One region of the Affinirhizobium gouqiense genome, then DNA from elsewhere that is predicted to be linked to it. Evidence: predicted binding sites of a transcription regulator. Region 1 holds the regulator's gene; each other region holds the start of a gene.
What was found. The regulator PhoB, encoded in region 1, activates phosphate uptake and scavenging genes when phosphate is short. The targets are predictions, from matches to a motif close to TGTCATNNANCTGTCAT.
Positions count from the first base shown of each region.

Region 2: QTJ18_RS20355 (DUF2794 domain-containing protein) is a predicted target of PhoB. The motif match lies at 1,435-1,451, and genes of this name have one in related genera.
Region 3: phnF (phosphonate metabolism transcriptional regulator PhnF) is a predicted target of PhoB. The motif match lies at 1,937-1,953, and genes of this name have one in related genera.

Region 1 covers NZ_CP129382.1:3,311,403-3,314,676, forward strand. The annotation lists gene pstB (phosphate ABC transporter ATP-binding protein PstB) at 1-592, shown strand, start outside; gene phoU (phosphate signaling complex protein PhoU) at 647-1,360, shown strand; gene phoB (phosphate regulon transcriptional regulator PhoB) at 1,399-2,082, shown strand; gene QTJ18_RS24000 (GcrA family cell cycle regulator) at 2,916-3,274, opposite strand, start outside.
Region 2 covers NZ_CP129382.1:2,518,515-2,521,788, reverse strand. The annotation lists gene acnA (aconitate hydratase AcnA) at 1-68, shown strand, start outside; gene QTJ18_RS20360 (DUF1223 domain-containing protein) at 314-1,066, shown strand; gene QTJ18_RS20355 (DUF2794 domain-containing protein) at 1,469-1,855, shown strand; gene QTJ18_RS20350 (glutamine amidotransferase) at 1,875-2,642, shown strand; gene QTJ18_RS20345 (MFS transporter) at 2,670-3,274, opposite strand, start outside.
Region 3 covers NZ_CP129381.1:1,492,920-1,496,193, forward strand. The annotation lists gene QTJ18_RS08030 (carbon-phosphorus lyase complex subunit) at 1-775, opposite strand, end outside; gene phnH (phosphonate C-P lyase system protein PhnH) at 779-1,387, opposite strand; gene phnG (phosphonate C-P lyase system protein PhnG) at 1,387-1,866, opposite strand; gene phnF (phosphonate metabolism transcriptional regulator PhnF) at 1,985-2,707, shown strand; gene QTJ18_RS08050 (CoA transferase subunit A) at 2,889-3,274, shown strand, end outside.

The DNA of each region.
Region 1 (3,274 bases):
GATCGACAGCTGCCGGGTGGAAGGCAATATCCTCATCGACGGCGAGAACATCTATGATCCCAAGGTGGATCCGGTGCAGCTGCGGGCGAAGGTCGGCATGGTCTTCCAGAAGCCCAATCCGTTTCCGAAATCCATCTATGAGAACGTGGCCTATGGCCCGCGCATTCATGGCCTTGCGCGCAAGAAGTCAGACCTCGACGAGATCGTCGCATCCTCCCTGCAGAAGGCGGGGCTTTGGAATGAAGTGAAGGATCGCCTGCATGAATCGGGCACCGGTCTGTCCGGCGGCCAGCAGCAGCGTCTGTGCATTGCCCGCGCGGTTGCCGTATCGCCGGAAATCATCCTGATGGACGAGCCTTGCTCGGCTCTCGATCCGATCGCCACGGCCAAGGTGGAGGAGCTGATCCACGAGTTGCGGACGAATTTCACCATCGTGATCGTCACCCATTCCATGCAGCAGGCGGCGCGCGTCTCCCAGCGCACCGCCATGTTCCATCTGGGCCTGCTGGTCGAGGAGAACGACACCGACAAGATGTTCACCAATCCAGACGATCAGCGCACACAGGATTACATCATGGGCCGTTTCGGCTGAGGCCTTTCGCTTCGCCTGAAGCCTGCCGATCAACTCTATTCCCGAGGAAGCATCATGTCCCCCACCCATATCCTCTCGGCCTTTGACGAGGACCTGAAATATCTGAACCGCCGCATATCGGAAATGGGCGGGCTTGCGGAGCAGATGTGCTCCGATGCGGTGCGTGCGCTGGTGAATTCTGACAGCGCCCTGGCTCAGAAGGTGATCTCGGACGATGTGATTCTCGATCATGCCGAGCGCGAGATCCAGGAAAAGTCGATCGTGACGATCGCCCGCCGCCAGCCCATGGCGGGCGATCTGCGCGAGATCGTCGGCATCCTGCGCATTGCTTCGGATCTGGAGCGGGTCGGTGATCTGGGCAAGAACACTGCCAAGCGGGTGATTGCAGTTCAGGGCACGGGCGTGCCGCGCAAGCTGGCGCGGGGGCTGGAGCATCTCTCGGATCTGGCGCTGGTACAGCTGAAGGAAGTGCTGGACGTCTTTTCCAGCCGTTCGGTGGAGAAGGCCGAGGCGATCCGCCAGCGCGACGAGGAAATCGATGCGATGTACACCTCGCTGTTCCGCGAACTCCTGACCTATATGATGGAAGATCCCCGCAACATCACCACCTGCACGCATCTCCTGTTCTGCGCCAAGAACATAGAGCGCATCGGCGACCATGCCACGAACATTGCCGAGACCATTTATTACATCGCCACCGGTGCGGCGCCGGAGGGCGAGCGCCCGAAGGATGACACGTCGAACATGCTGGGTGCCGTTGCCGAATAAGGCTGCGATCGGCTGCCAATGTGAAGGATGTGTAAGACATGCTGCCGAAGATTGCGGTTGTTGAGGATGAGGAAGCGCTGAGCGTGCTCCTGCGTTACAACCTTGAGGCCGAAGGTTATGAGGTGGAGACGATCCTGCGGGGTGATGAAGCGGAAATCCGGCTTCAGGAGCGCCTGCCGGATCTTCTGATCCTGGACTGGATGCTGCCGGGCGTCTCCGGCATCGAGCTGTGCCGCCGGCTCCGGATGCGTCCGGAAACGGAGCGCCTGCCGATCATCATGCTGACGGCGCGCGGCGAAGAGAGCGAGCGGGTGCGAGGCTTGGCGACCGGCGCCGATGATTACGTGGTTAAGCCTTTCTCGACGCCGGAGCTGATGGCGCGGGTGAAGGCCATGCTGCGCCGGGCGCGCCCGGAAGTGCTCTCCTCCGTCCTGCGTTGCGGCGATATCGAGCTTGATCGCGAAACGCATCGTGTGCATCGCAAGAGCCGCGAAGTGCGCCTGGGGCCGACCGAATTCCGGCTTCTGGAATTCCTGATGGCCTCGCCAGGCCGGGTGTTTTCCCGGTCGCAACTGCTGGACGGAGTCTGGGGCCACGATATCTACGTGGACGAACGCACGGTCGATGTGCATGTCGGACGTCTGCGCAAGGCGCTCAACTTCTCCAATATGCAGGATGTCATCCGCACCGTGCGCGGCGCAGGCTATTCCATGGAAGCCTGAGCCGGCTCTCGATCCGGTTGGGATCGCGGCGGTGAAGGGCAGAGAGGATGACAGTGCCCTGCCGATCGGCCAATGGCGTCGTCACGGTCGTCACGGTCGTCACCGGTGTCGGCGCGGTGATCCGTCGCGGCCATTAGCGGCTTTCATGTCGGGATCATGGGCAAACGGCTGTCACAGGCGGGATCTGCAATGACCTGGCCTCTCTGATCGACTTGGCCGGGCCTACCTCACCAAGTCAACCTGGCTAAGCCTGCGTGACTGGGCCTGCATGAGCAAGCCTGCCTGACAAAGCCTGCATGACCGGGCCAACCCCACCAAGCCTGCGTGACTGGTTCTGCATGACCGAGCCCTGCACGACCGAGCCTCATAGGTCCGCTTCTGTCGGATCTCAGCTCGGATGCTCGATATGTGGTTGCTGGACCTGTGATTGCTGAAAATGCGAATGCTCGACTAAGGCATGATCGCGCTTCGTGTAAGCAAAAGATCAGGGATGGAGATTGCGTGCCCGGGATGCTGTCGCATCCAGATACCTGCGCCGTGGTGGGGGCTCGGCCTCTCATCGCGAAGCGGCGGCATTTCCGGAATATCAAATGCGCGCTCATGCTTCCGGCGCGAGCATGCAATGCGCCTTTCATCCCCTCCGCCAGGTCCTGGCAGCCGATCGCACTGCCCGGGGCCGGCCGTCAGGGGTCTTGCGGACCACCGTCCGCAGGACATCAGCATTTGGCCGGACATCGCCCGGAGCCGGATGCCTCGCCTCTCAGACCAGACGTTGCGCTGAGCCTGGGTCATGCGCAAGGACCAGCCATCGCGCAGCAAGCCGAGGCCGGATATCAGGCGCGAGCGACCGAATTGGCAGCCTTGCGCCGCTCCGTCACGGGCTGATAGGCGAGCCGTGCGTGATATTTGCAATAGGGCGAGCTGTCGCCGCATTCCGCGCCGCAGAAATGAAAATCTTCCTTCAGCGGATCGCCCACGGGCCATTTGCATGTGCGTTCGGTAAGTTCGGTCAGCGCAAGACGGCGCGCCATGGGAACCACACCGCTCGTCGGAGCGGCCACGGTTTCCACCAGGCCGATCTCGATCTCGTCTCGAGACGCCGCAGATCCCGCCGCGCGGGTGATTGGGCGGGCGGCGGCGCTCTGCGGAGCGGCGGTCGAACGCGCATTGAAGGTGGAAGGGCGAGGGGAAG
Region 2 (3,274 bases), 790 kb from region 1:
TCGATGAAGTCACCTATGTCAACAATGGCGGCATTCTGCAGACGGTTCTGCGCGATCTGGCCGCCTGAGCCGGCGCCTGATCGGCTTCAAGATCTCGGAAGGGATCGTGACGCCTGCTCTGATGATTTGTCAGAAATACAGCCGCCGGGACTTGCGCCCGGCGGCTTTTTCGTGCCCGCTGCTGCGGCAGGACGCATCCTCACGTCTCACCCGCTTGTGACTTCCGATTGATGGCCGATATGCTCTAAGTTCGCGCAACCCGAACCCGCTCCCGCAACGAAGACCTGTGATGCCTGCCAGAAACGGAAAACTCATGTGTGTATTGCGCGGCCTTGGGCTGCCGCTTTTGCTGTGTGCCGGCGCAGGCATGGTTCAGGCTGGTGATGTCCGCACGCCCAAGGGCGTGGTCGAATTGTTCACGTCCCAGGGCTGTTCGTCCTGTCCGCCGGCCGATGAAGCGCTGAAGAAGCTCGTCCAGCAGGGCAATGTGGTCGCCTTGGCCTACCATGTCGACTACTGGAACTATATCGGCTGGAAGGACACGCTGAGCTCGAAGGAAAATACCGAGCGCCAGTATGGCTACGCCCATTCCATGGGGCGAAGCGGGGTCTATACGCCGCAGGCCATCATCAATGGGCGCCAACACGTCTCCGGGGCCGATCTTTCCGCCATCAATGGTGCAGTGGAGGACATGACGGCCAAGGGCGCCGGCATGAGCATCCCTGTCAGCATCAGCATGAAGGGAGACGAGATGTCGATCGAGGTCGGCGCCGGCCAGGGCCGCGCCGATGTGGTCGTCGCCTATTTCACCAAGAAGGAAGAAGTCGCTGTTGAGCGCGGCGAAAACAGCGGCCGCACCGTCGAATACTGGCACAGCGTCTACGATGTGCAGACGGTCGGCATGTGGGATGGCAAGCCGTTGAAGATCACTCTGCCCGCCAAGGCGCTGGGCCGATCGAAGAAGGACGGCTGCGCGGTCCTGTTGCAGACCTCCAGCCCGACCGGCGAGCCCGCTGCGATCATCGGTGCAACCCTGGTCATGGCCGGGCGCAAGCGAGACGACTGAGATCCTCGGCGATCTCGTCTACACGCAAGGTATCGGGCGTCACCCGCTTTGCCAGCGCAAAGCCTGCGCCGAGCGCCAGAGGCAGGTTCTATATCGGGAGGGAGGGAATGGTCCGGCCCCAGGCGATGGGGGCTGGGGGTAAGGTCAACGCTCGAGACCGGACCGAGTCTGGCGCACCGCGCCAAACCATGTCTGACGCATCAGCGCCAAACGAGATCTGCAGAATGCAAAAGAAATCCGGCGCTGTTTTGACCGAATTCAGGCCAAAAGCAGACAGTGTGTCGGAACGTGCGAAGAGGGCCGAGGCGGCGGGCATTGCGCGCCGCGGCGTCTTCCTCCCCTTGCATTTTGAGCCCAGTCGGGCACACTGTCATGAAATTGTTGCGAGGCTTCGGAATCTGAATGACTGACCAGCCGGATTTAACCGGGCGCGGCACTTCTTCGGGAAATGTCGTCGTCGAACTCCACCAGTACCGGCAAAGCCTGGATCCTCTGCCTGTCACCTTCCACCGTCGAGAACTGGATGCCATTCTCAGGATCTACGGTCGCATGGTCGGCGAGGGCGAGTGGAAGGACTATGCCATCGATCACATGAAGGAGAAGGCGGTCTTCTCCGTCTTCAAGCGATCGGGCGAAATGCCGCTCTTTCGGATCGAGAAAAACCCCAAGCTTTCGGCGAAGCAGGGCGCCTATAGCGTGATCAACACGCATGGCATGATCCTGAAACGCGGCCACGACCTTCAGCAGGTGTTGAAGGTGTTCGACAAGGTCCTGAAACTCGTCGAGTGATCGAAATTCCGTCTTTGAAATGCTGATGTCATCGCGCCCCCGCCAAGACCGCAAGCTGCCTATTCTGATCATCCTGCATCAGGAACGCTCCTCCCCCGGGCGCGTCGGCCAGATGCTGGTGGAAAAGGGCTACCCGCTCGACATTCGTCGCCCCGTTCTGGGCGATCCCCTGCCGGAAACGCTCCGGTCCCATGCCGGCGCCGTTATCTTCGGCGGCCCGATGAGCGCCAATGATCCCGAGCCTTTCGTGAAGCAGGAGATCGACTGGATCTCCGTGCCCCTGCGGGAGAACAAGCCGTATCTGGGCATCTGTCTCGGCGCGCAGATGCTGGTGAAGAATCTCGGCGGCAGCGTCGCGCCGGAGAAGGGCGACCTGACGGAAATCGGCTGGTATGCGCTGCACCCGACCGAGCACGGCCGGCTTCTGATGCCTTGGCCACGCATGGTCTACCACTTCCACCGCGAGGGGTTCAGCCTGCCGCGTGGCGTTCAATTGCTGGCAAAGGGCGATGCCTATCCGCATCAAGCCATCCGCTACGGGGAGAATGCCTGGGGCGTGCAGTTCCATGCGGAGCTGACGCGCGCCATGATGCATAGCTGGGTTGTCCGCGGTGCCGAGCGCTTTACCCTGCCCAATGCCCAGCAGGGTCGAGAGCATCTGGAGGGGCGGATGATCTTCGATCAGGCGCTGCGCAACTGGCTGTGGGCTTATCTGGACATGGTGTTTGACCGGCAGAGCCTGCGGGACAGTGCCGAGGTGCCGAAGCCGGCCTATTCCCCAGCCTGACCTGCCAGGGGTTTCAGAACTGCGCCATCAGGGCGTCGACGGCGCGTCGAGACTGTCGATCTTGCGCAGCTTCGGAAAACGCGCCGCCCAGATCACCGCCACCGCCAGCGTGCCGAAACCGCCAATCACGACGGCAGGCACGGCTCCGATCAGATGCGCCATGGTTCCGGCGCGGAACTCGCCCAGCTCGTTGGATGCGCCGACAAAGACCATGTTGACGGCATTGACGCGGCCGCGCACTTCATCCGGCGTCCACAGCATGATGAGGCTTTCGCGGACATAAACGGAAATCATGTCGGATGCGCCCATCAGCATCAGGGCAGCGATGGACAGCCAGACGGTCTGCGACAGGCCGAAGATGACGGTGGCCGCGCCGAACAGCGCGACCCCGACAAACATGAAGACGCCGGCGCGATGTTTGATCGGATAAGCGGCCAGCAGAACGGCAACGACGATCGCTCCAATGCCTGGCGCGGCGCGCAACAGGCCGAGCCCCCAGGGACCGAGTTCGAGAATGTCGCGGGCAAAGACAGGCATCAGCGCCACGGCCCCGCCGAGAAGAACCGCGAAGAGATCCAGCGAGATGGCTCCCAGAACGACCTTTTCGCTCCAGATGAACCGGAAGCCGGCCA
Region 3 (3,274 bases), on a different replicon from region 1:
CCATCTGGCACTCAGTGATGCGGATTTCGCCGAGCGAAACGGAAAACCCCAATTCCGGCACATCGAATTCGACCTCGACCAATCCCATACGGATCTCGCCGACGAAGGGATGGGTTCGCCCGTAACCGCGCTGGGTGGAATAGCCAAGCGCCAGAAGAAAGCCCTCGTCTCCGCGCGCCAGCGCCTGGAGCCGGAGGTCCCGCGTCATCGGGAATTCCAGCGGCTCACGCGTCAGGTCGCCGGCAACATGATCATCCGGCATCCGGCCGTCCGACTCGATCAGCCCTTCGCCGTCGAGAATGTCGGAGACGCGCAGCACCGCATCCAGGCCATCCTCGCGGCGAGCCGGTTCCGCCGTCTCCACGTCATCCGACAGAAGCTCGGGGTCGAGAAGGCGATGCGTATAGTCGAAGGTCGGGCCGAGCAATTGTCCGCCCGGCAGATCCTTGTAGGTGGCCGAAACGCGCCGCTCCACCTGCATCTGCGCCGTGTCGATCGGCACCGAGGCGCCGAAGCGCGGCAGAGTGGTGCGATAGGCCCGCAGGAGGAAGATGGCTTCGATCATGTCGCCGCGGGCCTGCTTGACGGCGAGCGCGGCCAGCGCCGGATCATATAATGAGGCTTCCGCCATGACGCGATCGACCGCCAGGCCGAGCTGCTGGATCAATTGCGGGATGGTGATGCCGGGCAGGCTGCGATCGCCGCGCCGGCGGTCTGCCAGCAGCCTGTGGGCATTGGCAATGGCGGCTTCTCCGCCCTTGACGGCCACATACATGGGTCAGACCTCCAGAGCTGTGATCTTGGTGGTACGGGGCAGACACAGAAAGGTGCTGCCTGCCGTCAGAACCGCGTCAATGCCGCGTGGGAACAGAGCCCGGTTCGCCGTCCACTGGTGCAGGAAGGGGGCGGGCAGTCCCTTCGGCGCAATGGTGGCCGTCTCGCGGATGCCGGGTCCCGTCAGCTGCAGCGGGAGGCCCCCCTCCAGCGCCTCGACGCCGATCACCAGCGTCGTCGACCGGTCGGGATAATCCTGACTTCCAGCGGCAAACAGGCTGAAGGGCGGCATTACGGCGCCGGTCTCGAGGAAGGCGAAGCGCGCTTCGGCCTTCTCCTTCGTCAGGGGCGCGCCGCAATGGAAGGACAGCCATGCGCTGGTTCCGGATCTGGCGAGATCGGGCGAGAGCCAGACAGGCGTATCGGGGTCGCAAAGCGTGAGCATGAGGGCGCCGGCTGCAATGCCGAGCGGCGCCGGAGGCGAAATCGCCGGCAGGACCGTCCCGCTCGTCCCCGGCCGCGCCATGCAGTCCATCAGCGCGCGGAAGACCGACTGGCTGTTCAATACGCCATCCTGAAAGCCGCCGGCCAGGGCCTGGTTCTTCATCTCCATCAATCCTCTCCTCGTACCATGGTGAAGAAATCGACCTTCGTGGCAGCGGTTTCTCCGCTCAGCCGCTCGGCGCCGTCCTTGCGCCGGGTCCGGACGGGCGCAAGCAGCTGTTCTTCAACAAAGGCGCGTGTGTCATCCGCCTGCCACAGGGCGTCGAACGCGGCCGCTAATTCGGCAGCCTTCCTGTCTGTCCCAAGGCGGTAGGCATGGCCGACAGTGCCGTCCTGCAACTGGATCGTTGCGCGGCTGACGGTTGTTTCCCCGAGATTGAAAGGAGAGCCGCCGCCGCCGATCCGGCCCCGCACCATGACCAGGCCGCTTTCGGGGCCGCGAAGTCGCCGGAAATCCGGCCGTGTCTCCAGCAAGCTCCAGGCGTTCTGCAGGTCATCAAGGCTGCACCGCGCCAGGAGGTCGAGCACTTGTTTGCGCGGGTCCGGCTCGCCAATCGGTTCGTTCGGCCCCGCCGTCTGGGCATTCATCATGAAGTTTGCTCCACCTGTCTATTAATGTAGACAACTATACAAGTGACTGTATAAGTATCGGCAGGTCGTGACAAGGGTGTGACAGTCGCGGGACGATGATGGGGAGATCGAGCGAATGATCCAGCGCCAGAAGGGCGTCGCCATGTGGCGACAGATCGCGGACCGGGTTCGCGCCAATATAGCGGCGGGCGATTATGACGAGAGCGGCAAGCTGCCGCCGGAAACGCAATTGGCCGAGAGTTTCGGCGTCAACCGCCACACCGTCCGGGCTGCTCTCGCCGCGCTGGCGCAGGAAGGCGTCGTGCGGGCCGAGCAGGGACGCGGAACCTTGATCGAGCGGCGCGACAAGTTCGATTTTCCGATCACCCGCCGGACCCGCTTTACCGATGCCATTGGCGAACAGGCGCGTGCCCTGACCGGTCGGCTTCTCAGCGCCGCCATCGAGCCGGCGGATGAGGAACTGGCCCGCTGGCTCCGGACATCGACCGGCGATCGGCTGCAGAGACTGGATGTCGTCAGGCTGGCCGATGGCCGCGCCCTTTCACGCAGCACCTCCTGGTTTCCGGCTACCCGATTCTCGGGCATCGATCAGGCCTTCCGGGAAAGCCAGTCCATCACCAAGGCGCTGAAAGCCTGCGGTGTTGCCGATTACGTGCGCGAGCGCACGGAGATTTCCGCCGTACATGCCGATCCCGACGATGTCGCCGATCTCGGCCTGACGCCGGGCGCCATCGTTCTTGTCACCAAGGCGCTGAATGTCGATCCGGATGGCGTGGCAATCCAGTTCTCCATCACCCGCTTCGCGGCGGATCGCGTGCAATTGAGTATAACCAGCTGATCGTGATCCCGGCTGCAGGAAGCCTCACGCCAAGGTGCGGCATTTCTTGCTGCTTTGCACAAAGCCCAGTTGACCTTTCTCTCCGGCCTCTATCAGTATGCATGCCGTGCAAAAACAGCCGCCGACAGGCAGGCGGGGTGCAAAGGCGCCGGGGCTCGGCATCTGAATTGGGAGGCATTTGATGCAGAAAATATATTCGACCGCGAGGGAGGCGCTGGACGGGCTTCTCTTCGACGGCATGTTCATCGCCGCCGGCGGCTTTGGTCTGTGCGGCATTCCGGAACTTCTGATTGCTGCTATCCGCGATGCCGGCACGAAGGAGCTGACGATCGCCTCCAACAATGCGGGAGTCGACGATTTCGGCCTGGGCATCCTGCTGCAGTCGCGGCAGATCAAGAAGATGATCTCGTCTTATGTGGGAGAGAATGCCGAATTCATGCGGCAGTATCTCTCCGGCGAACTGGAACTGGAATTCAACCCGCAAGGGACGCTGGCCGAGCGGATGCGCGCCGGCGGTGCCGGCATTCCCGGCTTCTACACCAAGACCGGCGTCGGGACGGTGATTGC